Regions from separate parts of the Kitasatospora sp. NPDC008115 genome, predicted to be linked through region 3. Evidence: riboswitches for the same ligand, from Rfam matches in the RefSeq annotation. Region 3 holds a riboswitch; each other region holds the start of a gene.
What was found. Region 3 has a riboswitch for thiamine pyrophosphate ahead of thiO (glycine oxidase ThiO). Riboswitches for the same ligand answer to the same signal wherever they lie in the genome.
Positions count from the first base shown of each region.

Region 1: it holds a riboswitch for thiamine pyrophosphate, as region 3 does, so the genes downstream of both, thiC (phosphomethylpyrimidine synthase ThiC) here and thiO (glycine oxidase ThiO) in region 3, are expected to answer to the same signal.
Region 2: it holds a riboswitch for thiamine pyrophosphate, as region 3 does, so the genes downstream of both, ACFZBX_RS02525 (purine-cytosine permease family protein) here and thiO (glycine oxidase ThiO) in region 3, are expected to answer to the same signal.

Region 1 covers NZ_JBIBHU010000003.1:210,464-220,504, forward strand. The annotation lists gene ACFZBX_RS05345 (LacI family DNA-binding transcriptional regulator) at 1-720, shown strand, start outside; gene ACFZBX_RS05350 (metallophosphoesterase) at 866-2,146, shown strand; gene ACFZBX_RS05355 (hypothetical protein) at 2,572-3,759, shown strand; gene ACFZBX_RS05360 (hypothetical protein) at 3,847-5,187, opposite strand; gene ACFZBX_RS05365 (VOC family protein) at 5,412-5,804, shown strand; gene thiC (phosphomethylpyrimidine synthase ThiC) at 6,211-8,043, opposite strand; TPP riboswitch at 8,039-8,173, opposite strand; gene ACFZBX_RS05375 (hypothetical protein) at 8,336-8,542, shown strand; gene ACFZBX_RS05380 (SPFH domain-containing protein) at 8,668-10,041, shown strand, end outside.
Region 2 covers NZ_JBIBHU010000001.1:564,444-574,484, reverse strand. The annotation lists gene ACFZBX_RS02555 (aminopeptidase P family protein) at 1-61, opposite strand, end outside; gene ACFZBX_RS02550 (PP2C family protein-serine/threonine phosphatase) at 188-1,723, opposite strand; gene ACFZBX_RS02545 (bifunctional DNA primase/polymerase) at 2,481-3,137, shown strand; gene ACFZBX_RS02540 (DUF5926 family protein) at 3,386-4,372, opposite strand; gene ACFZBX_RS02535 (ATP-binding protein) at 4,580-5,140, opposite strand; gene ACFZBX_RS02530 (glycerophosphodiester phosphodiesterase family protein) at 5,412-6,260, opposite strand; gene ACFZBX_RS02525 (purine-cytosine permease family protein) at 6,355-7,806, opposite strand; TPP riboswitch at 7,800-7,948, opposite strand; gene ACFZBX_RS02520 (S1C family serine protease) at 8,131-9,861, shown strand; tRNA gene ACFZBX_RS02515 (tRNA-Ser) at 9,928-10,015, shown strand.
Region 3 covers NZ_JBIBHU010000013.1:101,468-111,508, forward strand. The annotation lists gene ACFZBX_RS18285 (hypothetical protein) at 1-361, opposite strand, end outside; gene metF (methylenetetrahydrofolate reductase [NAD(P)H]) at 485-1,399, opposite strand; gene ACFZBX_RS18295 (polyprenyl synthetase family protein) at 1,588-2,694, shown strand; gene thiE (thiamine phosphate synthase) at 2,793-3,467, opposite strand; gene ACFZBX_RS18305 (Rv2175c family DNA-binding protein) at 3,464-3,829, opposite strand; gene ACFZBX_RS18310 (NAD(P)/FAD-dependent oxidoreductase) at 3,889-5,121, opposite strand; TPP riboswitch at 5,205-5,317, shown strand; gene thiO (glycine oxidase ThiO) at 5,309-6,472, shown strand; gene thiS (sulfur carrier protein ThiS) at 6,469-6,690, shown strand; gene ACFZBX_RS18325 (thiazole synthase) at 6,694-7,491, shown strand; gene pknB (Stk1 family PASTA domain-containing Ser/Thr kinase) at 7,619-9,397, shown strand; gene ACFZBX_RS18335 (molybdopterin-dependent oxidoreductase) at 9,436-10,041, opposite strand, start outside.

The DNA.
Region 1 (10,041 bases), on a different contig from region 3:
CAGGACCCGCTGGTGAGCGAGCTGTACCGGTCCGGCGTCCCGGTGGTCAGCGACGGCAAGCCGGGCAACTGCCCGGTCACCGCCTGGGTCGACAACGACCACGAGGCCGCCGTGCTCGGCATCCTCGACCACCTCTCCGAGGCCGGCGCCCGCCGGATCGGACTGCTCACCGGCACCAGCACCGACACCTACACCCGGCTCTCCACCGAGGCCTACCTCGGCTGGTGCGCCAAGGTCGGCCAGGAGCCGGTCTACGAGACCTACCCCGCGCACGACCCGGCCGCCGGCGCCGTCGCCGCCGACCGGCTGCTCGCCCGCCCCGACCGGCCGGACGCCGTCTACGGCCTGTTCGACCCCAACGGCACCGACCTGCTCGCCGCCGCCCGCCGCTACGGCCTGCGGGTGCCCGATGACCTGCTGCTGGTCTGCTGCAGCGAGAGCGACGTGTACGCGGCCACCGAGCCGCCCATCACCACCCTGTCGCTCAAGCCGCGGCGGATCGGCACCACCGTGGTGAACCTGCTGATCGACGCCATCGAGGGGGTGGACTCCGGCACCGGCGTCGACATCGCCCGGCTCTTCCCGCCCCGCTTCCGCACCGCCGGCACCGGCCCGCCGCCCGGCACCCTGATGCCCACCGAACTCATCGTCCGCGCCTCCTCCCAACGGCGGAGCCCGCGCACCACGGTCAGCCCGCCCCGCCCGCCGGGCGAGATGTGACCCCGGGCCGCACCCTCCGGGTGTGCGGCCCACCCCTGCCGAGTCGGGACAAAACGGACCTGACGGACCGACCGGCTGACGCTCCGGAGGATTGGATACCCACCAGGTGACGACGCCGGGAGAGTGGTCTTCCTATGATGGGCGAATGACACCCGAGGACCGCTTCCCCGGGCCTGAACACCCGGACTCAGGCCCACGCCACCAGCCGGACCTCGACGTGCTGCCGTACGGCACCTATTACGAACCCGAACCCGCCGGCGGGTACTCCGGGGGCGGCTACGAGGCCGAGACCTACAGCGGCTACGGCGGCGCCCGCTACCTCGAACAGCACTGGCCGGCCGCCGGTCCCGAGCACGGCCACACCGTGCACGCCCCGACCGGCCACGACGGTCACGACGGCCGTCACGATGGCCACAACGGCCACGAGGGTCACAACGGCCACGACGGCCACACCGGTTACGAGCCGACGCTGACCGACCACCCGTCCCCCGCGCACGGCGGCCACCAGGGCCCCGGCACCGGCCCGCAGAGCGACGACCCGCCGACCATCGAGCTCGGCCCCCCGCTCGCCGAACCCGGCCTGCCCTACCACCCGTACCCGGCCCCCGGCCCCGGCGAGCCGCCCGGCCCGCTCTACGTGGTCGGCGACGTGCACGGCTACCTCGATGAGCTCCGCGCCGAGCTGCGCCACCAGGGCATCATCGACGCCGACGGCCACTGGTCGGCCGGACGCGCCCGGATCTGGTTCCTCGGCGACTTCACCGACCGCGGCCCGGACGGCATCGGCGTCATCGACCTGGTCATGCAGCTCGCCGCCGAGGCGGCCGCGGCCGGCGGCTACTGCCGTGCCCTGATGGGCAATCACGAACTGCTCTTCCTGGGCGCCGCCAGGTACGGCGACGAGCCGGTCCAGTCCACCGCGGGCACCGCCTCCTTCCTCGCCGCCTGGCGGCTCAACGGCGGCCAGCAGAGCGACCTGGAGCGCCTGGAGGCGCACCACATCAGCTGGCTCTCCCGGCTCCCGGCGATCGCCCTGGAGGACGGCCACCTGCTGCTGCACTCGGACACCACCGCGTACCTGGAGTACGGCGAGTCCATCGCCGAGGTCAACGACGCCGTCCACGACCTGCTCGCGGACGAGGGCGTCGACGAGTGGTGGGACTGCTTCCGCCGGTTCACCAAGCGGTTCGCCTTCCGCGGCGACGCCGGCCCGATGGCCGTCCGCGAGCTGCTGGACGCCTACGGCGGCGCGCGGGTGGTGCACGGGCACAGCCCGATCCCGTACCTCACCGGCGCGGTGCACGCCGACGACGGCATGCCGCCGCACGTCCCGGGCCCGTACGTCTACGCGGACGACCTGGCCGTCGCCATGGACGGCGGCGTGACCATGGAGGGCCGCCTGCTGGTCGCCCGCCTGCCGGTCTGACGCCGGGCCCGGACCCGGCGCACCCGCCGCACCGCCGCACCGCCGCACCGCCGCCGGACGGACACCGTTCCGGCGTGCGGCCGGCCGCGTCCGCACGCCCTGACCGGCGCCCTCGCACCCCCTCTCCGCCGCGCCCGTACTGACCTGCACCGACGACCTCCGAGCACGAACCAGCCGACCCCCGCGCGGCCGTCCGCCAATTCCCTCCGGTTTAATGTGCCCCCTGGCCGGGGGGGTGCATCTGGATCGCCCTCCGTTTGTTCGAGAGGGATAGAACTGACATGGACCAAACCGGGGGGAAGTCCGGCACGTCCGAAAACAGCGTGACAACGGGGCTTCAGCCCCCCATTGTCCGTATTGCCGTGATTGCCGGACTGGTGGCCATGAGCCTTGCGGTGCGCGGGCTGATGGCAGACCGGGAGTCCATGGATTTCACGTTCTTCCTGGCGCACTGGTACCGGACGCTGGACGAGAACGGCGGATTCCTGGCGCTCAAGGAATCGGGGTTCTCGGATTACAACGTCCCGTACCTCTACCTCCTGGCGGCACTCACCTATCTCCCGTTTTCGGCACTCACCGGAATCAAGCTCGTCTCGATCGTGTTCGACCTGCTCCTGGCCTTCTTCGCCTTCCGGATCGTCGCCCTCCGCCACCCGCGGCCCGACGACTGGCAGCCGATCGCCGCCGGCGGGGCGGTACTGCTGCTGCCCACGGTCGCCATCAACAGCGGCTGGTGGGCCCAGGCGGACTCGATCTACACCTCGTTCATCGTCGGCAGCGTCTACTTCGTGCTCCGCCACCGCCCCTGGTGGGCCTGCGCCATGCTCGGCTTCGCCCTGGCCTTCAAGCTGCAGACCGTCTTCGTCCTCCCGTTCCTGCTGGTCCTGCTCGCCGTCCGGCGGATCCCCTGGCACACCCTGCTCGCCATACCCGGCGTGTACCTCGCGCTGGACGTCCCGGCCGTCCTGCTCGGCGCCGACCCGGTCAAGCTGCTCACCGTCTACGCCCGGCAGACCGGGACCTACCAGCAGCTCACCCTGAACGCGCCCTCGGTGTACCAGTTCATCGACCAGCCGGCGTCCGCCGAGCAGGCCGCGAACATCCGCACCGCGGGCGTCATGATCGCCGGCGCGGTGGTGCTCACGCTGGTCACCCTGGCCGTCCTCTCCCGGGCCGGCCAGGCCGCCTGGCGGCGCGGCGAGGGACACGTCGCGCTGAGCGACGACCTGGTGGTGCTGCTGGCGACCTGCTCGGCGATCGTGGTGCCGTTCCTGCTGCCGTCCATGCACGACCGCTACTTCTACGTCGCCGACGTGCTCACCCTGATCGCCGCGTTCCTGCTGCCGCACCGGCTCTGGTTCGCGCCGTTCCTCACCCAGCTGTCCTCGCTGGCGACCTACATGGCCTTCCTGCGGCCCCCGTCGGTCGAGTTCGCGGCCGAGTACAACTACTCCGTCCGGACCTGGGTGCTGCTCGCGGTGGTGATGGGCGGCGCGGCCGTCGGCGTGGTCGTGGTCACCTTCGGTGAGTTCCGCCGCCACCAGGACCCCGAGGCCGGTCCCCCGGAGGACCCCGCCGTCGAGCCGCGGCCCCCGGTCCCGGCCGCCCCCTGATCCTCCGGCTCCCCGGCTCCGCGCGCCGGAACGACGACCGCCCCGGAAGGCCTTGGCCTTCCGGGGCGGTGCGGCTTCCGCGGCGGGTCAGCCGCGACGGGCGCGGCGGGCCAGCGCGACGGCGGCGCCGCCGACCGCGATCAGCGCGGCGGCGATGCCCGCCGGGACGGCGGGGTTGGAGCCGGTGTCGGCCAGTTCGCCGGCGGCCTCCCTGGCCGGGGAGGGCTTGGCGACGGCCTTGACCACCGACGGGGTCGCGGTCGGCGTGACGGTCGGCACCGGCACGACGGCGACGGTGCTCGGCGCGGCGGTGCTCGGTGCGGCGGTCGGCTTGGCGGTCGCGGTCGGCTTCGCGGTCGGCGTCGGCTTGGCGGTCGCGGTCGCGGTCGGCGTCGGTGTGGTGGTCGGCACCGGCGCGTCCGGGTTCACGCAGTCGGGCGCGCCGTCGACCGGGGTCGTGGCGATCCGCTCGGTGGTCCAGAAGAGCACCGGACCGGCCCCCGGGTAGTAGCCGAAGTTGAGCGACGGGTCCGAGGGGTCGAGCCTGAAGTTCTTCCCGAGGGTGATCCGGGCGTTGAGCACCTTGTTGTCGACCGGGCCGGTCGCCCACTTCGCCACGTCGACGGAGCCCCCGACCATGCCGACCGCGCCCAGGTCCACCCGGTGCCAGCTGCCGTCCTTCGGGTCCTGGACGTCCACCTCGGCGTCACAGGCCGGCGGGCCGTCCATCGAGCCGACGCCCTGGCCCGCCCAGAGGAAGAACGAGGCCTTGGTGAGATGCCAGTCGAAGCCGTTGGCGGTCTTGATCGAGACCTTGAACGGGTGCGGCCTGCCGTCCGCCGGAATCGACTTGGGCAGCCCCTCGATGGTCGTGGTGAGGCCGTTCACCTTGACCACCCGGCCGGTACCGGCCGTCCGCTCCCTGACCTGGCCGTCCGGCCTCAGCGCGGGCCCGAGGTAGGCCTCGAACCCGATGTCCACCGCCGGGCCCTCGTGCTTCGACTGCACCACCTTGAAGCGCAGCTTGAAGGTGCGCTCCGCGTGCGGCTGCAGCTCCAGTGCGGCACCGGTGACATCGGCCGCGGTGCCCTCGTAGCCGCCGGTCCCCCCTCCCAGGTCCTGGGCCTTCATCGGCACCGGCTGCCACGTGCCGGAGGCGCCGTCGGCGTACTCCACCAGGATCTGGTCCGGGCCGAGCCACTGGGAGCCGACCACGATCAGCAGGTGCTGGTCGACGGAGGGCTTGTCGGTGTCGTTCCTGACCGTCACCGACCCCTCGGACCAGCCGCCGCCGGGTTCGACGGAGGCGAGCCCGTCCAGCCTGATGCTGTGGCTCTGGTCGCCGCCGGCCGCCTGGGCGGCGGGGGCGGTCAGTGCGATCGGCGACGCGACCAGCGCCGCGGCAATGAGCGCATGGCGAATTCTCACATGTACCTCAATGGTCCGAAATAGACGCAATTCCCGGCGAGCGCACTAGGGCTCCCCCCATCGCGCGGGCCGCAGACTATCCGATCCCCAGGTTGGAATGTCAACCAACTAATTTTTGGAGCGGGCATTCCCTACAAGTCGACAAAAACGGCCTTGATCGCGGTGGCCGTCCGGCGGATCGTGGAAGACGCACCGCCCGACCGCCACCCCGACTGGAGACACCCATGACCACCCTCCGCGTGAAGGCCTTCGACCACCTCGTCCTCAACGTCGGCGACGTCGAGCGCTCGCTGGAGTTCTACAGCGGCCTGCTCGGGCTGGAGCCGGTCCGCGTCGACGAATGGCGGGCCGGCAAGGCCCCCTTCCCGTCCGTCCGGATCACCCCCGAGACCATCATCGACCTGACGTCGCGCCCGCGCGGCGAGTCCAACGTCGACCACATCTGCCTCACCGTCGACCCGCTCGACTGGCAGGAGGTCATCGACTCCGGCGCCTTCACCGTCCTGGAGGGCCCCGTCACCCGCTACGGTGCCCGCGGCGACGCCACCTCCGTCTACGTCCAGGACCCGGACGGCAACACCGTCGAACTCCGCTGGTACCCCGAGGACGCCGCCTGACCGGCCGCGCCCCTCCCGGAACCGCCCGGGCCGTCCGGTCCACCGCCACCCGATGGCGACGGCTGCGGCACTGGTGCGCGAACGATCAATCCCGGAAGCTCTTTTCCGGTGCTGCGTCCGCCTCGGCTCCGGGGGGAATCGGCCATGTCCACGAACTCGTCCGCCCGGTGTTCCCCCACACTCGCCGCCGGCCGGGAGCCGCCCGGACGACACGACCGAACGCACGTGGCCCTCGTGGCACTGCCGAGCCACCGTCACCGCATGGTCACCGTCGACCAACGGGGCCACGGCGCGGCTCGCGCCGACCGGGCGACGTCTCACGCGCCGCCTGCGGACGAACGGCGGAGCCGAGAACGACGAAGCGCCGTCCCGGAAGGTACTCGGGGCGGCGCTTCGGACGCGGACGTCAGTCGGCCAGGGGGAGGTAGACCTTGTTGCCCTGGGCCTTGAACTCCTCGGACATGGCCTGCATGCCGGCCAGGGCATCGGCGTCGTAGCCGGACGCGACGGCGGTGGCGCCGTCGCCGTGCTCGTCGCGGATCTTCTGGGAGATCTTCATCGAGCAGAACTTCGGGCCGCACATCGAACAGAAGTGGGCGGTCTTGGCGGGTTCGGCGGGGAGGGTCTCGTCGTGGAAGTCGCGGGCCGTCTCCGGGTCGAGGGCCAGGTTGAACTGGTCCTCCCAGCGGAACTCGAAGCGGGCGTCGGAGAGGGCGTCGTCCCAGGCCTGGGCGCCGGGGTGGCCCTTGGCGAGGTCGGCGGCGTGGGCGGCGATCTTGTAGGTGATGACGCCGGTCTTCACGTCGTCGCGGTTGGGCAGGCCCAGGTGCTCCTTGGGCGTGACGTAGCAGAGCATCGCGGTGCCCCACCAGGCGATCATCGCGGCGCCGATGCCCGAGGTGATGTGGTCGTAGCCGGGCGCGACGTCGGTGGTGAGCGGGCCCAGGGTGTAGAAGGGGGCCTCGTCGCAGATCTCCTTCTGGAGATCCATGTTCTCCTTGATCTTGTGCATCGGGACGTGGCCCGGGCCCTCGATCATCACCTGGACGTCCTTGGCGCGGGCGATCCGGCCCAGCTCGCCCAGCGTCTGCAGCTCGGCGAACTGCGCCTCGTCGTTGGCGTCGGCGATCGAGCCGGGGCGCAGGCCGTCACCGAGGGAGAAGGTGACGTCGTAGCTCGCGAGGATGTCGCAGAGTTCCTCGAAGTTCGTGTAGAGGAAGTTCTCCCGGTGGTGCGCCAGGCACCAGGCGGCCATGATCGAGCCGCCGCGCGAGACGATGCCGGTCTTGCGGCGGGCGGTCAGCGGCACGTAGCGCAGCAGCACGCCGGCGTGCACCGTCATGTAGTCGACGCCCTGCTCGCACTGCTCGATGATCGTGTCGCGGTAGACGTCCCAGCTCAGCTCCTCGGCCTTGCCGTCGACCTTCTCCAGCGCCTGGTAGAGCGGCACGGTGCCGATCGGCACGGGGGAGTTGCGCAGGATCCACTCGCGGGTGGTGTGGATGTTGCGGCCGGTGGAGAGGTCCATGACGGTGTCGGCGCCCCAGCGGGTGGCCCAGGTCATCTTCTCCACCTCCTCCTCGATCGAGGAGGTGACGGCGGAGTTGCCGATGTTGGCGTTGATCTTCACCAGGAAGTTGGTGCCGATGATCGCCGGCTCGACCTCGGGGTGGTTCACGTTGACCGGGATGACGGCCCGGCCGCGGGCGACCTCCTCGCGGACGAACTCCGGCTCCAGGCCCTCGCGCAGGGCGACGAACTCCATCTCGGGGGTCACGATGCCGCGCTTGGCGTACCCGAGCTGGGTGACGGCGGCGCCGTCACGGCCGCGCAGCGGGCGGCGCGGGCGGCCGGGGAAGACGGCGTCGAGGTTGCGCAGGTCGCCGCCGCGCGGCGAGGTGTGCCTGATGCCGTCGTCCTCGGGGCGCGCCTCGCGGCCGTCGTACTCCTCGACGTCGCCGCGCTGGCGGATCCAGGCGTCGCGCAGCGCGGGCAGGCCGCGCCGCACGTCCGGCTCGTAGTCCGGGTCGGTGTACGGCCCTGAGGTGTCGTACAGCGGGACGGTCCTGCCGTTGGTGAGCACGACCTCGCGGTACGGCACGCGCAGGTCGGGGCGGGACCCCTGGCGATGGGCCTTGCGCCAGGCCGGGGTGGGGTAGCCGGTGCCCGCGCTGGTGACGGCGGTCCCGTCGCCGGACTGCGGACGGGCAGACTGCGGCTGTGCCTCAAAGGTGGTCATCGGACCTCAAACTCCCTACGCCGGCATTACCCGGTCAGGTTCCTGCGGTCGACGCAGCCTCCGGTCCGTCCGTCGACGTCCCGTTCAGCGCCCTCTCAGCCCGGTGCTCCGAGCTCCCGCGTCCGCAGGCGGTGTTGCCCGCGCATGACGTCCAACACCGTAGCGAGCCGATCGCCGGAGGTCCAGAGGGGGTCCTGGAGGGGGAACGCCGAGGTCCGGACGGTGAACGGGGGACGGGAGGCCTCCTCTGCGGGCAGACTGGCCCCGTAGTCGACGAGTCGAGGAGGCCGGCGTGGTCGGGAGCACGGGGCGGGTCACCGGGGCGGTTGGCGCGGGGCTGGTCGGCGAGGTGATGGTGCACGTGCCGGAGCGTCAGGGCACCGAGGCGTTCCTCGCCTACCTGGCCGTGCCGGGCGAGCGGCTGACGGTCGGGACGCCGGTGGTGGTGATCGAGTACCAGCCGCCGAGGACGGTGTACGTGGCGCCGATCGGCCCGTGACGCGCCGATGACCGTCCGGTGACGACCTTGTGACGGTCCGTCATGTCACTTCCCTTTCCCCCGGATCGGCCCGGGCGGACAATCCGAATCGGCGCTTCTCCAGCGCCGGAAGGGGGAGTTGGACCATGGGCTACATCGTCGCCGGGGCGGTCGCCGCGGCACTGGTCGTCGGGATCACGCTCTTCAAACTCATGTGGCGGGTGGCGGAGCCGAACGAGGCACTGATCATCTCCGGTTCCCGGCACCGCACCGAGGGGGTCGGCGACGGTCTGGGCTTCCGGATCGTCACCGGTCGCGGCACCCTCGTCACCCCCGGCCTGCAAGGGGTCCGGCGGCTCTCGCTGGACCTCAACGAGGCCGAGCTGAACGTCGAGTGCGTCACCACCCAGGGCATCCCGGTCCGGGTGAAGGGCGTGGTGATCTTCAAGGTCGGCGACGACGAGGTGTCGATCGCCAACGCCGCCCGCCGCTTCCTGGACCAGCAGAAGCTGATCAGCCAGCGCGTCCACAACGTCTTCGCCGGCCACCTGCGCTCGATCGTCGGCGGGCTCACCGTCGAGGACATGATCCGCGACCGCGAACGGCTCACCGGCGAGACCCGGGCCGCCTCCGGGCTGGAGATGGAGAAGCTCGGGCTGATCATCGACACCCTGCAGATCCAGGAGATCATCGACCCGACCGGCTACATCAAGAACCTCGCCATCCCGCACGCCGCCGCCGTCCAGCGGGACGCCCGGATCGCCCAGGCCGAGGCGGACCGACTGGCCACCGAGGCCGAGCAGGAGGCCGCCGCCCGCAAGGCCGAGGCGACCCGCAACAGCGAGATCCAGCAGTCCTCGTACCAGGCCGAGATGGACACCGCCACCGCCCGCACCCGGCAGGCCGGGCCGCTCGCGGACGCCGCCGCCCGGCAGGAGGTGGTGGTCCAGGAGACCCGGGTCGCCGAACTGGAGGCCCGGCGCAAGGAGCAGCAGCTCCAGATCGACGTGCGCAAGCCCGCCGACGCCCGCGCGTACGACACCCGCACCAGCGCCGAGGCGGCCCGCGACGCCCGGATCTCGGCCGCCCAGGCGCAGGCCCGGGAGACCGAGCTGGCGGCGGCGGCCGAGGCCAGCCGGGTCCGGGTCGCGGCCGAGGCGGACGCCGAGGCCACCCGGCTGCGCGGTCTGGCGCAGGCCGAGGCGACCACCGCGGCCGGCCAGGCCGAGGCATCCGCGGCCGAGGCGCGCGGCCTGGCCGACGCCGCGGCGGCCCGGGCGATCGGGCTGGCCAGGGCCGAGGGAATCAAGGCGCGGGCCACCGCCCTGTCCGAGAACCAGGACGCGGTGGTCGCCCAGGAGTTGGCCGAGCAGTGGCCGCAGATCGTCCGGGCCGCCGCCGAGTCCTTCGGCAACGTCGAGCACATGGTGCTGCTCAACGGGGCCGACGGGATGGGCGAGTTGTTCGCCAAGGCGCTCGCGATGGGCGGCACCGGGCTGGGCCTGGCCCGCCGGCTGCTC
Region 2 (10,041 bases), on a different contig from region 3:
CCTCGTCGCCGCCGACGGCCTCGGGGTTCTCGGCCACCGCGGGGGTGCGGTCCTCGGTCACGTACGTCGCCTCCTTGCGCGTAATGCCGCCCGGGGCGCGTCGGATCGCGACACAGGTGGGCGGCCGTCCGTCCATGGTACGGACGCCCGGCCGCTCACCCGTTCGGACCTCGGCCGCGTGGCCGGGCTACTCGAAGCGTGCCGCGAGCAGCATCAGGTCGTCGGTGGCCGGACCGCGCCCGGAGCGGGCCGCGTCCAGCTCCGCCGCGACCGCCACCAGGTGGGCGCAGAGCCGCTCGGGGTCGATCCGCACGTCGCGCGGGGCGTCGGCGGCGGCCCGGCGCAGGTTGGCCTGCCCGGCGTGCAGGGTCGGGCCGAAACGGCGGGCCAGCCCCTCGGTGTAGAGCACCAGGGTGTCGCCGCGCTCGGCGGTGAACTCGACCCCGGGCGCCTCCCAGCAGGAGAGCACGCCGAGCGGGGCGGAGAGCGAGGTCTCCACGAACTCGGCGCCGTACCGGGTGACCAGCACCGGCGGGCAGTGGCCGGCCCCGGCCAGGGTGATCCGCCGGCCCTCCGGCTCCACCCAGGCGTAGACGGCGGTGGCGGTGCGGGTCGGCTCGGTGGTCTTCAGCAGCAGTTCGAGGTCGCCCAGGACGGACACCGGGTCCTCGCCCTCCAGCACCGCGTACGCCCGCAGCGCGGCCCGCACCCGGCCCATCGCGGCGGCCGCGCCGGGGGCGGAGCCCGGTCCGGCGCCCGGACCGTCGCCGGAGACCGAGCCGACGGTCAGGCCGACCGTGCCGTCCGGCAGCGGGATGGCGTCGTACCAGTCGCTGCCGCAGGAGCGGTCCAGGCCGGCCGGGACGAGCCGGGCGGCCAGCCGCAGGCCGGCGGGCCGGGGGAGGCGGTCGGGCAGCAGGCCGCGGCGCAGCGCCTCGGTGGTGCGCCGGACCTTCGCCGCGTCGATCTGCTTGGCCAGCAGCGGGGCGGCGACGCCGGTGTAGCGGCGGGCCAGCTCGCGCTGGCGGTCGGTCGGGCCGCCGGGCTCGTCGTAGAACCAGAGCGCGGCGGCCAGCGGGCCGTCCTCCTCGGTGGCGAACGGCAGGCCGTAGCAGCCGCCGAGGCCGAGGTGGCCGGCGAGCTCGCGCAGCCGGGCGCCGATCGCGGGGTCGCCGACGAGGTCGTGCGACCGCACCTCGGCGGGCCGGTCGTGCTCGCGCAGCAGCCGGGCGAGCAGGCTCTGGTCCGGCGGGACGGTCTCCAGCGCGCCGAGGCAGGCGCGGTCCAGGCCGAGGCCGACCGGCTGGCTGGGGCCGCCGCCGGGCAGCGCGGTGACCAGCAGGGCGCGGTCGGCGCCGAGCAGCGCGGCGCCGGAGGCGAGCACGGCGTCGAGGGTGGCGGACAGACCGCGGGCGCGGGCGAGCTGCTCGGTGTGCTCGTGCAGGCTGGTGAAATCGGACAGGCGTCCGGCCAAACGGTCCTGCACTCCGGCGGGGGCCAAGGCGGCCACGGCGGGTTGGGCGCCGTCGGGTGCGCCGGGGGCGCCCGCGGCGCGGCCCGCGCCCTCGCCGCCGTTCGGGAGCTCACCGGGCGCTCGGCCGTCCGGGCGGGCCGCGGGCGCGGCCGGATCGGGGAAGCCCGGCGGGTCGAGCACGGAGAGCCCGCTGGTGCCGCCGGCCTCGGCCGGCTCCGATGACGTCGACGGTGGGTGGGACTCGGTCATGCCGCCACTCCTGACGCGGTGGTGCGTGTCACGCGGATCATGCGGAACCCCCAGGTACGGCCGTTTGGAGCGAGCACGGCCAAAGGGCGCGTTTCGCCTCGATTCGCTACTACTCGTCATTGATCGACAGCAATGCCACCACTTCTACACAGGCCATTCGGGGCATGTCCAGAGTCATGACAAGGCTGGTCAAGGCTGGTGGCCGGTCGCGCGCCGTCGCGGGCCCGGTCCGGGGGCGCGTTCCGTTTCGCGCGCGCCGGTCGGTCGCGCCGCGGTCCGTCGGGACGCGGCGCCTCCGCCCGCCGGGCATGGAGCGGCCGGTGAGCGGGCAGAACCGGGGGGACGGCTCCGGCGGCCGTCCGGATCGTATGCCCCTGGCGCCGGCCGGCCGGGTCGGCCGGAAGCGACTCACTCGTACGGTGGAACCAACCGCGGCCGGGCGGCGTCCATCCGGTCGCATACGGGATTCTCGTTCCAAGGGCTGTTCTATTCCGCAGCCCTTTCACATCGTGCTCCACCGCGTGCTCCAGGCCCGCGCCGTTGTCCGCACCGCCGTCCGTACCGCCGCCCGCCCCCGCCCCCGCCGCCCGGCCCAGGCCCGGCCCCGGTCCCGGTCCGTTCTCCGGCCCGGCCCGGCTCCCGGGCGGATCCCTCCGTCCGGTCCGCGGGCAGGTCCGGCGTCCCCGGACGCGGTGGCGGCCGGTTTGGCGACCGCGGGGCGGAGCCACCGAGCGGTCACGGAAAGGAACGGGTGCCAATGCGCGACAACCCACTGCGCGAAGACCCGAGGAGCCGGCCGGCGGCCCGGGCGGCCCGGCTGGCCGGGGCCCTGACGGCGGCCACCGGGCACCACTGGCCCGTCGTCCCCGGTACCGTCCTGCTCGCCGGCGGACACTGCTCCTGCGGCGAGCAGGACTGCCCGGTCCCGGGCGCCCACCCGCACGACCCGCCGCTGCTCGCGGCCACCACCGACGCCCGGATGGTGCGCTGGTGGTGGGAGCGGCGCTGCCCGGACGCCCCGGTGCTGGTCGCGACCGGCCGGGCGGTCTGCGCGGTCAGCCTGCCGGCGACGGCCGGCGCCCGCGCGCTCGCCTACCTGGCCGCCCTGCGGCTGCGGCTCGGCCCGGTGCTGGCGATGCCGGACCGCTACGCCATGCTGGTCGCCCCCTGGTCGCTCGACGCGCTCGGCGAGGTGCTCGTCCAACTTCCCTGGGTGCCCGGATCGTTGCGCTACCACGGGGCCGGCGGCTTCCTGCCGCTGCCGCCCGGCGGCGGGGACGGTGACCGGGTGCGCTGGGTGCTGCCGCCCCGTCAGGGTGCCGACGGCGGCGTCTGGCTCCCGCAGGTCGAGCCGTTGCTGGGCGAGTTGGTGGCGGCGGCGGTCCAGCTGGACAGCGGCCGCTCGGCGTACTGACGTCCCGTCGCCGGCCTACTGATCGGGCACGGCCGACCGGTCCCGGCACGGGATGTCCGGAAAACAAAAGATCCGGCCGCTGGCGACGGGGGATGCACCAGCGACCGGACTCTTTAGACAGTAACAAGGATCCGCGCCCGCGCCAATTTCCAAGAGGCCCTCGCAGCCCGGAAATTGCGGGTCACGGGCGCCAATGTGACGCGTATCACGTTCGATCCGCCGGATGTGCCCGGCGTTCCGTCCCGCCTTTAGTTCAGGGTGACCTGACGGTTCACCAGGTTGGCGCGGGCCCGCCGCTCGTCGGCGGTGAGCGGGGCCGGGTCGGCGAGCGTCGCGGCGAGCCGCTCGGCGAACTCCGCGGCCGGCTTCTCGCAGTCGGCCGCGGTCATCCCGAGCGGCAGGTCCCAGACCGGGACGGTCAGGCCGTGCGCCCGGAAGGAGCCGACCAGCCGGGTGTCCGGGCCGATCGCGGACTGCTCGGCGGCGGTCAGCCGGGCCAGCGCGTCCAGCAGCCGCTCCTCCGGCACCGTCATCACCCAGCGCAGGTGGTTCTTCTCCGGGGTGCCGCACCAGTAGGCCGAGTCGACGCCGGCGAGCTTCTCGGTGGGGATCGCCGAGGCGTTGGCGCGCTCCAGCGAGGCGGCCACCTCGCCGGTCGCGGTCTCGGCGTCCTCCAGCCAGAACTCGAAGCCGGTGTGCACGGCCGGCTCGAAGGCGGCGGCGGTGTCCAGCAGGTCCTGCAGCCGGCGGCCGCCCGGCACGGTCCGGCGGGCCGGCACCGGGGTGCCCGGCTCGGTGGCCAGCGCCAGCTCCAGGGCGTCCGCGAGGTCGCGGCTCAGGTCGCCGGAGGACGACTGGGTCTGCAGGCCCAGCAGGATCGAGCCGTCCTGGCGGCGCAGCGCGGGCCAGGCCAGCGGCAGCACGGTGGCCAGGGTGACCGACGGCACCTCGCCGGCGGCGGTCTCGGCCACCCCGGCGGCCAGCGTCAGCGGCACGGTGGCGGCGGGCACCAGCTCGCGCAGCGCCACCCAGTCGGCCTCGCCCGGCAGGCCCTCGAACGGGCGGTGCACCAGCTCCTGGACGGCGTGCGAGGCCTCGCGGCCGTGGCAGGCCTTGTAGCGGCGGCCCGAGCCGCAGGGGCAGTTCTCGCGGGCCCCGACCACGGGGATCTCGCCCGTGGCGACGGGGGTGGACTGGCTGCGCTGCGGCGCCTTCTTGGCGGCCTTCTTGCCCATGGTGCGGCTCTCCCGGGAACGGTGGTGTTGTGCTCCCGGCAGCCTACTGACGTTCCTCCGGCGCGTGGGCGTGCGCCGGGGCGCGGGGCGGGAGCGGGGGCGGGCCCGCCGTGCCCGCTGCCCGGGCGCGCCGCGGGTGCCCTGCCCGCCGTCCTGCCGTGCCGTCCTGCCGCGCTGTTCGCCGCGCTGATCGGGTCGTGGTGGCCGTCAGCCGCCGGTGCGCCGGGCGTGCCGGGCCCGGGCCGGCAGGGCCGCCCACACGGTCACCTCGCCGGGGGCGTCGCGCACGCCCCAGTCGCTGGCCAGCTGGTCCACGATGCTCAGCCCGCGGCCGCCGTGCGAGGTCAGCGAGGGGCTGGACGGCGACGGCCGGGTCTGCGCCCCGCCGTCGGTGACCTCCAGGGTGAGTACGCCGTCGGCGTGCATCTGCCAGCGGACCAGGACGCCGCCGGCGTCCTCGCCGCCCTCGCCCGGTGCGGTGGCCGGCCCGCCGGTCCGGGACCGTCCGCCGACCAGCAGCGGTCCGACGACCCCGGCGCGGGCGCCCCGGTCGAGCGCGGGCAGTGGCCCGAGCGGACGGGCGTAACGACAAGCGTTGCTCAATAGTTCGGAAAGGATCAGAACAGCATCATCAATGACCGGTTCCGGTATCTCGCGGTCTCCTAGATCTCGACGCAGTCGGCGCCGTGCGACCCCGACACTCGCCGGGCCGTGCGGCACTGCCATGGTCGATGAAGTCGGCACTTCACGCGCCACCATCAACGCCACCCCCGGACCTCCTTCAGCGTATGCCGAGGGATGGATGCCCCTTGGCAATACGTCGGAAACGACCGCACGGCGATCCCGCGCGGACATTTCAGGCCCGTCCACCGTCGGTGCGCGACAGGTGATTCGCTGCTCACCCTCCGTCGTGAAACTGTATGAATTGCGACAGAAATCGTTGCCGAAAGGTTTGAGTCCCTACCAAGACGGTCAACGGCCGGTGGTGGTTGAACGGTTCACCACAGCGGTACCACGAATCACGCCATGACCACCGGGCTCAGCGGCCGAGCTGGGCCAGGACCTCGGCCGGGCGGTTGGTGATGATCGCCGACACCCCGAGCTCCAGGCAGAGCTCGACGTCGGCCGGCTCGTCCACGGTCCACACGTGCACCTGGTGGCCCAGCTCGCGCAGCCTGGTCACCAGCCCCGGCCGGGCCCGCACCAGCTCGATGCCCGGACCGGCGATCCGCGCCCCGCCCGGCAGCGGCGCGCCCGGGCGCAGCCGTCCGCGTAGCACCAGGCCGCGCTCGAACAGGAACACCCGCGGGTACTGCGGCGCGGCGGCCGCCACCCGGGCCAGCGCGACGGAGGAGAAGCTCATGATCCGGGCGTTGACGCCGTGGCCCCCGGCCGCCGTCCCGCCGCCGGCGCCGCTCCCGCCGCCGATCCCGAACCGCTCCAGCACCCGCAGCAGCTCGGACTCCACCCGGCCGCGGAAGCGCACCGGGTGCTTGGTCTCGATCGCGAGGTCCACCGGGCGCCCGCAGTCCACGACCAGCTCCAGCAGGCTCTCCAGCCGCAGCACCCCGCGCAGCTCCGGGTCCTCGCTCGGCCGGCCGGTCTTCCAGGCCCCGAAGTCGTGCGCCTCCAGCTCCGCCAGCGTCATCGCGGAGACCGTGCCCCGGCCGTCCGAGACCCGCCCGATCCGCCGGTCGTGCACGCAGACCAGCTGCCCGTCGGCGGTCACCCGCACATCGCACTCCAGGGCGTCCGCCCCCTCGGCGAGCGCCCGGCGGTAGGCGGCGAGGGTGTGCTCGGGCAGGGCGAACGAGGAACCGCGGTGGGCGATCACCTGGACGGGCGGCGCGGTGCGGGCCGTCGCGGGCGAGACATCGGGGCTGGTCACGCCCTACACGATAGGACGCGGACATGACGCGCAGGCGAAGACGGCCCCAACCCGAGGGGCCGTCTTCGCCTCCGCGTCCGGGGCCGGGCGGGCGTCAGCGCGCGGCGGCGGACCGGTCCCGGGCGAGCGGGGTGAGCGCCCAGGTGGCCAGGGCCGGCACCAGGAAGCCGAACAGCGAGGCCGAGGTCCACTCCTGCGGGGTGAAGTGCAGCGCCTCCTGCGCGGAGGTCCAGAGGTCCGTCCACCAGCCGGCCACCGCCGTCGGCGCGATCAGCTGGTAGGTGGCGAAGCCCAGTGCCCACGGCAGCAGCATCAGCCACCGGGACGGCGCGTCGGCGGAGAGGTTCCAGCCGCGCCGCCCGGCACCGAGGAAGTAGTCGACCGCCAGCACCGCGAACATCGGCACGAAGACCGAGCCGATCAGGCCCAGGAAGGCGTAGTAGGACTCGGTGAACTCGGTGATCTGCAGCGCGAGCACGGTGATCAGCACACCGGTGCCGCCCGTCAGCACCCGGCGGTCGACCTTCGGCAGCAGGTTGTGGATCGACATCGCGGTCGAGTAGACGTTGGCGAAGGACTGGTCGGTCTCGCGCAGCACCAGCACCAGCAGGAACAGCCAGCCGGCCCAGACGCCGAGGAACGAGTCGAAGATCCGCTCCGGGTCGCCGTCCGCCTGGAGCAGCGCCATCAGCCCGAGCACGTAGCACCAGACCTGCGCGATCGTGTAGCCGGAGAAGCTGCCCCAGAACGCCGCGCGCGGGGTGCGCGAGTGCCGGGTGTAGTCGGCGGCGAGCGGCACGAAGGAGATCGACACCGCGATCATCGCGTCGGTCGCGGGCAGGAAGCCGTGCCAGTTGCCCGCGCCCGGGTCCGGGACGCCGTGCCGGCCGAGCTGGACGGTGAAGTAGACCATCGCGACCGCCACCGCGGCGGCGACGAAGCGGCGCAGCACCGCGATCGCGCCGAGCGGCCAGATGGTCAGCGCGGTGGTCAGCGCGCCGGCCAGCACGACGAAGACCCAGCGGTAGCCCTCGGTGCCGACCACGGTCTGCGCGCCGAGCGCGATCGTCAGCAGCTCGTAGACGCCCCAGCCGACGCACTGGACGATGTTGAGCACCGTCGGCACGTAGGACAGCCGGGTGCCGAACAGCCCGCGCAGGTTCGCCATGGCGGGCGCGCCGGTCCGGGCGCCGATCAGGGCGGCCACGCCGAGCATCGCGGTGCCGACCACGGTGCCGGCCACGATCGCGGTCACGGCGGCGGCCAGCGACAGCTCGCTGCCCTTGGCGCCGAGCACGGTCGCGGCGGTGGTGAAGCCGATCAGCGAGACGCCGAGGTTCATCCAGAGCGCGAAGTGGTCGCGGAAGCGCAGGGTGCGGGGCGGCTCGGTGTCCAGCACCAGCGGTGCCTCGGTGCGGCCCGCGGGCTCAAGGACGGCGGTGGCCGCGCCGTGGGAACCGGCGGCGGCGCCCGAGGCGTCCTGCCGAGGGGGGACGCCCGGGGCCGCGGGCGCGCCGGAGGACGAGGATGACGAAGCAGGCGGCATGGCCGATTTCTCCCTACGCCGGCATTACCCGGACAGGTTCCGGCGGTCTGCGCCCCCTCGACGGCCGTCCACGGGACTCCGTGGCATACGGTCGACCGGCGCACTCTCAGCCTGGTGGGTCCAAGCTCCCGCGTGTCAGTTCGGAGCGACAGGCTAGTCGGCCGCGGGGAGAACGCCAAGGCGGGCGGGGTCGCGCACGGCGCTGCGGCGGCCGTCGGGCCCGGCTAAGGATTCTTATGAGTTCTTCAGAAGGGTCCTTACGGCAATCGAATCGGGTGTGCGAAAAACTATGGTTGTTGGTCCTGTCAGCTATGGAGGTCGTCCGTGAGCACCGAGCGCGAGGTTGGGTCCACCGGGTCGCAGGGGGAGCAGCCCTCCGGCGGCCAGGGGGTGGTGGGTTCCGCTTCTGACGGTCCGGCGCAGCAGCCTGCGGCCGGCCTGCCGTCCTCCGCCCAGCCGGCCGCCGAGGCGGGCTCCGGCGGGTTCACGCCCACGCTGGCGTTCAGCAAGGTCGCCGCCCCGGAGCCGGCCGCCGCCCCGGCGCCCGCCCCGGCCGCCGAGTCCGGGTACCTCGACGCCCCGCCGCCGGTCCTGCCGCCCGCGCCCGCGGCCCCGGCCGCCCCGGTCGCTCCGGCGCCCGTCGCGCCCGTCGCCGCCCCGCACGGCGGCAACCCGTACGCGACCCCGGCCCCGGGCACGCCGGTGCCCCCGGCGCTCGCCGCGCACGACCCGTTCGCCGCCCCCGGCGCCCCGCAGGGCCCGGGCGCCACCGGCCGGCACCACCACCCGTTCGGCGCCGGCCAGCCGCTCGGCGGCTGGGGCGCCCCGCACGACATCACCCCCGGCGCGCCCGGGGCCCCCGGTGGTCCCGGCGGCCCGCTCGGCTACCCGGGCGAGTACCCCGGCGCGCCGCTCCCCGGCGGCCCGCGCAAGAAGCGCGGCGGCCTGATCGCCCTGGTCACGGCCGTCGCCCTGGTGGCCGGCGTGGCCGGCGGCGCGGTCGGCGTGGCCATCGCCGACCGCGACGGCGGGAGCGTCAGCGCCAAGGCCGGCCGCACCTCCACCACGGTCCAGGCCAACAACTCGCAGAAGAACGAGGCCGCCCCGGGCTCGGTCGCCGGCATCGCGCAGAAGGCGCTGCCCAGCGTCGTCACCATCAAGGCCCAGGGCAACGGCGAGTCCGGCACCGGCACCGGCTTCGTCTTCGACACCGAGGGCCACATCCTCACCAACAACCACGTGGTCGCGCCCGCCTCCAGCGGCGGCGGCAAACTGACCGTCAAGTTCGCCGACGGCTCCTCCTACCCCGCCTCCGTGCTGGGCCGCGCCGAGGGCTACGACGTCGCCGTCATCAAGCTCGACAACCCGCCCAAGGAGAAGCTGACGCCGCTGCCGCTGGCCGACTCCGACAAGGTGAACGTCGGCGACTCCACCATCGCCATCGGCGCGCCGTACGGCCTGGAGTCCACCGTCACCACCGGCATCATCAGCGCCAAGGACCGCCCGGTCGCCTCCGGCGACGAGACCGGCGCGCAGTCCTCGTACATGAACGCCCTGCAGACCGACGCCTCCATCAACCCCGGCAACTCCGGCGGCCCGCTGCTGGACTCCGGCGGCGGTGTGATCGGCATCAACTCGGCGATCCAGTCCAACGCCTCCAGCAACGGCCGGGCCGGCTCCATCGGCCTCGGCTTCGCGATCCCGATCAACCAGGCCAAGTGGGTCGCCGACACCCTGATCAAGACCGGCAAGCCGGTCTACGCCAAGCTCGACGTGCTGCGCAACGACGACTACAAGGGCGACGGCGCGCAGATCCAGACCCGCGACATCCAGGGCCAGCCGGCCGTCACCCCCGGCGGCGCCGCCGACAAGGCCGGCCTCAAGCCCGGCGACGTCATCACCAAGCTCGGCGGCAGCCCGATCGAGAACGGCCCGGCCCTGGTCAGCAAGATCTGGACGCACAAGCCCGGCGAGACCGTCGACGTCGAGTACACCCGCAACGGCCAGACCGCCACCACCAAGGTCACCCTCAGCGAGCGCGTCGGAGACAACTGACCCCCACCCCGCCCCGGAAACCGGGTGCACCGAACCCCGCCGGACCCGTTAGGCTGACCTCCGCCTGGAGAGCTGCCCGAGCGGCCTAAGGGAACAGTCTTGAAAACTGTCGTGCGGTGACCCCGTACCGTGGGTTCGAATCCCACGCTCTCCGCTGTTGGAGAACGCCCTGATCAGAGC
Region 3 (10,041 bases):
CCTGCTTCACCGCGACCGCCGTCGCGGCGACCGCCGCTCCCCCGCCGGTGAGCGCGCCGAGCAGCGGCACCTTGGCCAGCGGCCCGGGCAGACTGCCGTCCGCCGCGCGCAGCGACCACCCGGCCGCGTACCCGCGCTTCACCGAGAGCGTCACGAAGGTCTGCCCGACCGCGAACATCGCGGCGCCCGCGCCGATCACCGGCACGGAGCCCGCCGCCATCCCGCCGGCCACCGCGAGGAAGCCGGCCAGGGCGAGGCCGCGCCAGTGCAGCGGTGCCCGGTTCTGGAACAGCAGCTCGGCGACCAGCCAGAGCGCCACCACCGCCAACGCGGCGTACAGCAGCAGGTATCCGATGCCCATCCCGCCCGCTACCTCCCAGTCGCGTGCCCGCGCCCGCCGCGCGTGTGCGGCGACTGTACCGGTTCAACGGCCCGGGTACCGCATCGCGTTCCCGCCGCGGACGGGAACGCGATGCGCCGCAGATCAACGCCGGTGCAGGCCGAGGTTCTGGTAGATCTCCAGGGTCGCCGTCGAGTGGTTCAGCGTGATGAAGTGCAGCCCGGGGACGCCCTCCGCCAGCAGCCGCTCGGACATCGCGGTGGCGTGCTCCATGCCGATCGCCCGCAGCGCCGCCGGGTCGTCGACCGCCGCGCGCAGCCTGGCCTCCAGGTCCGGCGGGAAGGCCGAGCCGCTCAGCTGCGGGAACCGCTCCAGCTGCTTGGCGTTGGTGACCGGCATGATCTCCGGGATGATCGGCGTCTCGCAGCCGGCGGCCACCACCCGGTCGCGCAGCCGCAGGTAGTCGTCGACCTCGAAGAACATCTGGGTGATGGCGTAGTCGGCGCCGGAGCGGACCTTCGCCACGAAGTGCCGGATGTCGTCGTCCCAGTTGGTCGAGCGCGGGTGCATGTTGGGCGAGGCCGCCACGCCGACGCAGAAGTCGCCGATCCCCTTGATCAGCTCCACCAGCTCGTACGCGTAGGTGACGCCCTGCGGGTGGCTGATCCACTCGCCCATCGGGTCGCCGGGCGGGTCGCCGCGCACCGCGAGGACGTTGCGCACACCCTGGTCGGCGTACTGGCCGATGATGTTGCGCAGCTCCGCCACCGAGTGGTCGACGGCGGTCAGGTGGGCGACCGGGGTGAGCGTGGTCTCGGTGGCGATCCGCCCGACCATGTTCACCGTGCGCTCCCGCGAGGAGCCGCCGGCGCCGTACGTCATGCAGACGAAGTTGGGGTCGAGCGGTTCCAGCCGCCGGATGGCGTCCCAGAGCTTCTGCTCACCGGCCTCGGTGCGCGGCGGCATGAACTCGAACGAGAAGGACCGCTTTCCGGCGGCCAGGAGTTCGCGGACCGTCTGCGCGCGGTCCGGTCTGGTCGAAGCGATACCGAGTGCCATGATGGCAGGTTAGCCGTCGGCGCAAGGGCGCGGACAACTTGGTCCCAATTCCTGAGACGCCGGATGGACGAGTGGTGGACTCCGGGCGAACGCCGGGCGGCGCGACCGGCCGGAGCCCGTGCGTACGGTTGTTCCCCTCCACCCCGGATACGCTTGCGCTGCACCCCAGCTACCTCCGGAGCCCCATCGTGACCTCGTCCAGCCACCGGCCGGCCAATCCGATTGACGTGGAGGACGTGCGCGAGCGCGTCAACGCCGCCCTCGCCGGCTTCATGGACGGCCAGTCGGCCCTGCTCGGCAAGGTCTCCCCGCAACTGGAGCCGGTCACCGAGGCACTGCGCGACTTCCTGCTCGACGGCGGCAAGCGACTCCGTCCGGCGTTCTGCTACTGGGGCTGGCGCGGCGCCGGCGGCTCGGCGAGCGGCGAGGGGATCGCCAGGGCGGCGGCGGCCCTGGAGCTTCTCCAGGCCAGCGCGCTGGTGCACGACGACCTCATGGACCGCAGCGACACCCGCCGCGGCCTGCCCTCCGTGCACCGCCGTTTCGAGGCGATGCACCGCGAGCGCGGCTGGCGCGGCGACCGCGAGCAGTACGGCGCCTCGGCGGCGGTGCTGCTCGGCGACCTGCTGCTGATCTGGTGCGACGAGCTCTTCCTGAACTCCGGCCTCGACCCGGCGGCCGTGCTGGCCGCCAAGCCGATGTTCGACCTGATGCGCACCGAGGTCATGGTCGGCCAGTACCTGGACGTGCTGGAGCCGGTCGCCGGGGACTCCACCGACCAGGGCGCGCTGGAGCGGGCGCAGACCGTCCTGCACTACAAGTCGGCCAAGTACACGATCGAGCGGCCGCTCCAGGTCGGCGCGCTGCTGGCGGGCGCCCCGCCTCGGCTGGTGGAGGCCTACGGGGCGTTCGGCCTGCCGCTGGGCGAGGCGTTCCAACTGCGGGACGACCTGCTCGGCGTGTTCGGCGACCCGGCGGTCACCGGCAAGCCGGCCGGCGACGACCTGCGCGAGGGCAAGCGGACGCTGCTGGTCGCGCACGCCATGCGGGGCCTTGCGGCTGCCGAGGCGCGGCACCTGGACGAGCGGCTGGGCGCACCGGACCTGACCCCCGAGGAGGTCGCCGGACTGCGCAGGCTGGTGGCCCGCAGCGGCGCGCCGGAGCGGGTGGAGCAGCGGATCGAGGAATTGCTGCGGCAGGCGCTGACCGCACTGGAGGCGGCCCCGCTGGCGGACCCGCGGGCCCGCGAGACGCTGTTGGCGCTGGCCGAGGCCGCCACCGTCCGCAAGTACTGACGTCCGCTAGTACTGAAATCCGCTAGTACTGACTTCCGCGAGAACCGACCCGCCCGCGCGGAGCACGGGGCGGGACGGACGGCGGCGGCCCCGGTCGCTCAGACCGCGCGCAGCCGGCGGGCGAACTCGGCGGCCGCGGCCCCCGGGTCCTCCGCGGCGGTGATGGCCCGGACGACCACGACCCGGCGGGCGCCGGCGGCCAGCACCTCGTCCAGGTTGCCGAGGTCGATGCCGCCGATGGCGAACCACGGCCGCTCGGTCCCGAGCTTCGCCGCGTACTCGACCAGGCCGAGGCCCGGCGCGTGGCGGCCCGGCTTGGTCGGGGTCGGCCAGACCGGGCCGGTGCAGAAGTAGTCGACGCCGGGTTCGGCGGCGGCCGCGTCCACCTCGGACTCGGCGTGGCAGGAGCGCCCGATCAGCACGTCCTCGCCGATGATCGCCCGGGCGGCGGGCACCGGCAGGTCGTCCTGCCCGAGGTGCAGCACGTCCGGGCCGGCCGCGTGGGCGACGTCGGCGCGGTCGTTGACGGCGAGCAGCCTGCCGTGCCGGCGGCAGGCGTCCGCGAAGACCTCCAGTGCCGCCAGCTCCTGCCTGGCCTCCAGGCCCTTGTCCCGGAGCTGGACGATGTCCACGCCACCGGCCAGCGCGGCGTCCAGGAACTCGGCGAGGTCGCCGCGCTCGCGCCGGGCGTCGGTGCACAGGTACAGCCGCGCGTCAGCGAGCCGGGCCCGGCGGTCGGTCACGGCCGGGCCGGTCGCGGCCAGGTCGGTCACAGCGCCATCGCCTGGGCGCGGCGCTTGACCTCGGTGGCCCGGTTCTCCCAGAGCGCCTGGACGGGGGTGCCGGGCAGCGACGGGTCCTCGGAGAACATCCACTCAAGGATCTCCTCGTCGCTGAACCCGCTGTCGCGCAGCACCGTCAGCGTGCCGACCAGGTGCTTCACCGGGCCGGTCTCGTCGATGAACGCCGCCGGGACCTGGAGCGACTTGTTGGGACCGCGGCGGACGGCGATCAGGTCACCCTTCTTGACCATGTTGCGGACCTCGGTGACCACCAGTCCCCACTTCTCCGAGATGTCGGGGAGGTACAGCCACGCGGGGACCAGGGCTTCAATCTTGGCTTCGATCTCACTCACAAGCACCAGACTGCCACCTCGGCGGCCCGCCGCGCACCAACCGGGGCCGCCGCCCGCCGCTACCCGGCGGCGAGCGCCGACTTCAGCGGGACCTCCGGGTCGGCGGCGCGGGCCGGGTCGAGCACGGCGCCGCGCTCGATCAGCCGCCGGCCCTGGGTGAGGTCGCGCGGCCGGTCCACCGCGAGCAGCGCGCGCAGGGCGCCGTCGCGCAGCCAGAGCACCGACCAGCCGGCGCCGTCCGGCGAGCCGCGCCACAGCAGCTCGTCGTCCGCGCCGTGCCGCCCGGCGTACTGCACCATCCGCCCGAACTGCTCGGACCAGAAGTACTGCACCGGGTCGTACGGCGGCGCGTCGGTGCCGAGCAGGGTGGCGGCCACCGCCTCGCCGGACTGCAGCGCGTGGTCCCAGTGCTGGACGGTCAGCCGGGTGCCGGAGCGCGCCGAGGGGTAGCTGACGCAGTCGCCGGCCGCGAGGACGCCGGGCACGGTGGTGCGCAGCCGCTCGTCGACCAGGACGGCGCCGGCGGCGTCCAGGGCGACCCCGGTGCCGGCCAGCCAGCCGGTGGCCGGGCGGGCGCCGACGCCGACCACCACCTCGTCGGCGGGCAGGTGCGAGCCGTCGGCGAGCAGCACCGCGCCCGGCTCGACGGCGCTGACGCCGGTGCCGCAGCGCAGGTCGACGCCGGCCTCGGCGTACCAGGCGGCCATCGCCCGGCCGACCTCGGCGGGCAGCACGCCGGGGACGGGCGCCGGGCCGGCCTCGACGACGGTCACCTCGCAGCCGGCCGCCCGGGCGGCGGTGGCCACCTCGGCGCCGATCCAGCCCGCGCCGACCAGCACCAGGCGCAGGCCGGGGCGCAGCAGGGCGCGCAGCGCGAGCGCGTCGTCGAGGGTGTGCAGCAGGTGGGCGCGCTCGGCGCCGGGCAGGGCGCGCGGCTCGGCGCCGGTGGCGATCACCAGCGCGTCGTAGGGCTCGTCCCCGGCGTCGGTGTGCAGCACGCCGCCCGCGCCGCCGGGGGTGAGGCCGGTGGCGCGGCGGCCGGGGAGCAGCTCGACGCCGAGCTGGTCGAAGTCGAGGTCGAGGGCGGGGTTGTCGGTCTTGCCGAGCAGGACGTCCTTGGAGAGCGGCGGCCGGTCGTACGGCGCGTGCGGCTCCTCGCCGACCAGCGTGATCCGCCCCTGCCAGCCGTCGCGCCGCAGCACCGCGGCGCACTGCGCCCCGGCCAGCCCGGCGCCGACCACGACCACCCGATCCGTCTGTCCCGTTCCGCTCAGCTCAGCCACGCCCGTCACTGTACTGAGCCCGGTCCGAGGTCTCCGGACCTAGGGCCCGCAGCAGGCGCCTTCAGGGGGCGCACCGCCCGGAGTTAAGGTGGGGGCACCATCGCGGGAGCCCGGCGGACCGGGCTGAGAGGCGGGCTGGCACGGCCTGCGACCGTCCGAACCTGATCCGGGTCATTCCGGCGAAGGGAGAACAGTTTTGACACGCCTGGTACGGGGCGCCCACGCCGAGGTGCTGGTCATCGGCGGTGGGATCATCGGACTCGTCGTCGCCTGGCGGGCGGCCCAGCGCGGACTGCGCGTCCTCCTGATCGATGCCCGGCCGGGCCACGGCGCCGCCGACGTCGCGGCGGGCATGCTCGCCCCGGTCACCGAACTCCAGTACGGCGAGGAGCCGCTGCTGCGCCTCGGGATGGCCTCCAACGAGCGGTACGCGGCCTTCGCCGCCGAACTCACCGAGGCGAGCGGCGGCCACGACACCGGCTACCGGCAGTGCGGCACCATCGCCGTCGCCCTCGACTCCGACGACCGCGCCGAACTGCGCGAGCTGCACGCCTTCCACCAGCGGCTCGGCCTGGACTCCCAGTGGCTCACCGGCCGCGAGGCCCGCCGGCTGGAGCCGATGCTCGCCCCCGGCGTGCGCGGCGGCCTGCACGTCGGCGACGACCACCAGGTGGACGGCCGCCGACTGGCCGGGGCCCTGCTGCACGCGTGCGAACGGGCCGGCGTGGTGGTGCACCGCACCGAGGTCACCGAGCTGCTGGTCGAGCAGGACCGGGCGACCGGCGCCCGGCTGGCCACCGAGGAGACCGTCACCGCCGACCGGGTGGTCCTCGCGGCCGGATCGCGCAGCCACCTGCTGCCCGGCCTGCCCGCGGGCGTGCTGCCGGCGATCCGCCCGGTCAAGGGCCAGGTGCTGCGGCTGCGGGTGCCCGAGGCGTACCGGCCGTTCCTCTCCCGCAACGTGCGCGCCGTCGTCCGCGGCGGCCACCTCTACCTGGTGCCGCGCGAGAACGGCGAGCTGGTGGTCGGCGCGACCACCGAGGAGCAGGGCTACGACACCACCGTGACCGCCGGCGGGGTGTACGAGCTGCTGCGCGACGCGCACGAGCTGGTCCCCGGCATCACCGAGCTGCCGCTGGTGGAGACCGGCGCCGGGCTGCGCCCCGGCTCGCCGGACAACGCGCCGCTGCTCGGCCCGACCGCGCTGCCCGGCCTGGTCGCCGCCACCGGCCACTACCGCAACGGCGTGCTGCTGACCCCTGTCACCGGCGACCTGGTGGCCGAGTACCTGGCCACCGGCGACCTGCCGGAACTCGCCCGCCCGTTCTCCCCCACCCGATTCACGAAGGTCCCGGCATGAGCCCCCGCACCAGCGACATCCCCCTGAGCGTCAACGGCGAGCCCCGCGAGGTGCCCGCCTCGACCACCCTGGCCGAGGTGGTCGCCACCCTCAGCCAGGCGCACTCCGGCGTCGCCGCCGCCCTGAACGAGGCCGTGGTGCCGCGCGCCGAGTGGCCGCGCACGCCGCTGTCGGCGGGCGACCGGATCGAGATCCTCACCGCCGTCCAGGGAGGCTGACCGATGGCCGACGACCTTCTCACCATCGCCGGGACGTCCTTCTCCTCCCGGCTGATCATGGGCACTGGCGGCGCCCCCAGCCTGGAGGTCCTGGAGCAGGCGCTCCGGGTGTCCGGCACCGAGCTGACCACGGTGGCGATGCGCCGGGTGAACGCCGGCACCCAGGGCTCGGTGCTCGACGTGCTGACCCGCAACGGCATCCGGGTGCTGCCCAACACGGCCGGCTGCTTCACCGCCGGCGAGGCCGTGCTGACCGCCCGGCTGGCCCGCGAGGCGCTCGGCACCGACTGGGTGAAGCTGGAGGTGATCGCCGACGAGCGGACCCTGCTGCCGGACCCGATCGAGCTGCTGGACGCCGCCGAGACGCTGGTCGACGACGGCTTCACGGTGCTGCCGTACACCAACGACGATCCGGTGCTGGCCCGCAAGCTGGAGGACGTCGGCTGCGCGGCGATCATGCCGCTGGGCTCGCCGATCGGCTCCGGCCTCGGCATCCGCAACCCGCACAACTTCCAGCTGATCGTGGAGGGCGCGGGCGTCCCGGTGATCCTGGACGCCGGCGCGGGCACCGCCTCGGACGTCGCGCTGGCGATGGAGCTGGGCTGCGCCGCGGTGATGCTGGCCTCCGCCGTCACCCGCGCCCAGGACCCGGTGCTGATGGCCGACGCGATGCGGCACGCCGCCGAGGCGGGCCGGCTGGCCCACCGGGCCGGCCGGATCCCGCGCCGCTTCCACGCCGAGGCCTCCTCCGCCATGGCCGGCCGCGCCGACCTGGACACCCGCGAGCACCCGGCGTTCTAGCGCCAGGGGCGGGCCGGACAGCTCGTCCGACCGTCCTCCCGGTGTCACAAACCGGGCACAGAGCGGCCCCGGGGGCGGTGTCCCCCGGGGCCGGCGAACCGCCACGCCCTAGACTCGCCGGGTGGACATGGCATTGCGCGACCCCTTGATCGGTACCCTGCTCGACGGCCGGTACCGGGTCGAGCGGCGGATCGCCGCCGGCGGGATGTCCACCGTCTACCAGGGCACCGACAGCCGCCTCGACCGGACCGTGGCGCTCAAGGTGATGCACCCCTCGCTGGCCGGCGACACGGCGTTCACCACCCGCTTCATCCGCGAGGCCAAGGCCGTCGCCCGGCTCGCCCACCCCAACGTGGTCAACGTCTTCGACCAGAGCGCCGACGGCGCGCACGTCTTCCTCGCCATGGAGTACGTGCCCGGCGGCACCCTGCGCGACCTGCTGCGCGACCGCGGCGCGCTCTCCATCCGGGCCGCCCTGGACATCCTGGAACCGGTGCTCGCCGCCCTCGGCGCCGCCCACCGGGCCGGGCTGGTGCACCGCGACGTCAAGCCCGAGAACGTGCTGATCACCGACGACGGCCTGGTCAAGGTGGCCGACTTCGGCCTGGTCCGGGTGCTGAACACCGCCGACGGCGCCACCACCTCCACCACCGCGACCGCCGGCACCGTGCTCGGCACCGTCTCCTACCTGGCGCCCGAGCAGATCCGCCCGGGTGCCGAGACCGACCAGCGGGTGGACGTCTACGCGGCCGGCATCCTGCTGTACGAGATGCTCACCGGCTCCCGTCCGCACACCGGCGAGAACCCGGTCCAGGTGATGTACCGCCATCTGCACGAGGACGTCCCGGCGCCGTCCGCCGCCGTCCCCGGCGTGGCGCCCGCGCTGGACGCCATAGTGGCGGGCGCCTGCGCCCGGGACCGCGCGCACCGCCCGTACGACGCGGTCGAGCTGCTCGCCGCCCTCCAGCGGGTCCGCCGCGGGCTCACCCCGGCCCAGCTGGACGCCGAGCCGCCCGCCTCCACCCGCCCCAGCCCGCGCCACCCCACCGGCGAGGCCACCTCGGTGCTCACCCCGGTGCTGCCGCCGGCGCCCCCGGTCGAGCGCACCAGCGTGCTGGACGTGCCGCCGGACGTGATGGACCAGCTGCTCACCGAGCCGCGCCCGTACGACGAGCCGGCCCCGGTGCGCGCCCCGCGCCGGCGCCCCCGCTCCACCACCCGTCGGCTGCCGCGCGGGCCGCTGATCTGGACGGCCGTCATCACCGCCGTGGCCCTGCTGGTCGGCGGCGCGACGTACGCGATCTCCGGCGCGGTGTACGGCACGGTACCGGGCGTGCTCGGCAAGAACCGGACCGAGGCGGAGCGCATCCTGGACGCGGCCGGCATGCACGGCAAGGTCTCCGAGGTGTACAGCGAGTCCGTCCCGGTCGGCCAGGTGATGGCGGCCGATCCCGGGGTCGGCACCCGGACCAGGAAGAGCGACGCCGTCACCCTCACCGTCTCGCGCGGGCCCAAGCGGATCGCCGTCCCCGACGTGGTCGGCCGCCCGTCCGCGCAGGCCTCCTCGGCGCTGACCGGGGCGCACCTGACGGCCGGCACGGTGACCGAGACGTACAACGACGGCGTCGCCGAGGGCTCGGTGATCAGCAGTTCGCCGGCGGCCGGGCAGCAGGTGCCGGAGAACACGCCGGTGGCGCTGGTGGTCAGCAAGGGCATGGTGCCGGTGCCGGACGTCACCGGGATGTCCAAGGAGGCCGCGGAGAAGGCGCTCCAGGCGGCCGGGTTCACCATGCAGAGCAGCGGGGTCAACCTGTTCGGCACCGGCAAGGTGACCGGCCAGTCCCCGGCGGCGGGCGAGCGGCGCCAGCAGCGCACCGTGGTGACGGTCAGCTTCCCGTTCCTGTAGGCGTTCCCGTAGACGTTCCCGCAGGCCCGGGGCGCCCGCTACCGCAGCGGGCCGTCGCCGGGCTCCTCCTGGTGGGAGTAGCGCTGCTCGCGCCACGGGTCGGCCCGGTTGTGGTAGCCGCGCTCCTCCCAGAAGCCGCGCCGGTCGGCCCGCATGTACTCGATCGCCCGGACCCATTTGGGGCCCTTCCAGGCGTACAGCCGGGGGACGACCAGCCGGACCGGGAAGCCGTGTTCGGCCGTGAGCGCCTCGCCGTCACGGTGGGTGGCGAGGAGGGTGTCGGGGGCGGCGAAGTCCTCCAGCCGCAGGTTGGCGCTGTAGCCGTACTCGGCCCAGACCATGACGTGGGTGACCCCGGTGTCCGGCGGGGCCAGGTCGAGCAGGGCGGCGGCGGCCACGCCGGTCCACTCGCCGTCGAGCACGGAGAAGCGGGTGACGCAGTGCAGGTCGGCCCGCACGGTGGTGCGCGGCAGGGCGTTGAAGCCCTCGAAGTCCCAGCTGCGCTTCTCCGCCGAGGCGGTGGCGCCGAACACCTGGAGGTCCCAGGTCAGCGGCTTGAAGCGGGGCACCGGGCCGTAGTGCAGAGCGGGCCAGCCGCGTTGGACGCGCTGGCCCGGCGGGAGCCTGGGGTCAGACGGCGGCGG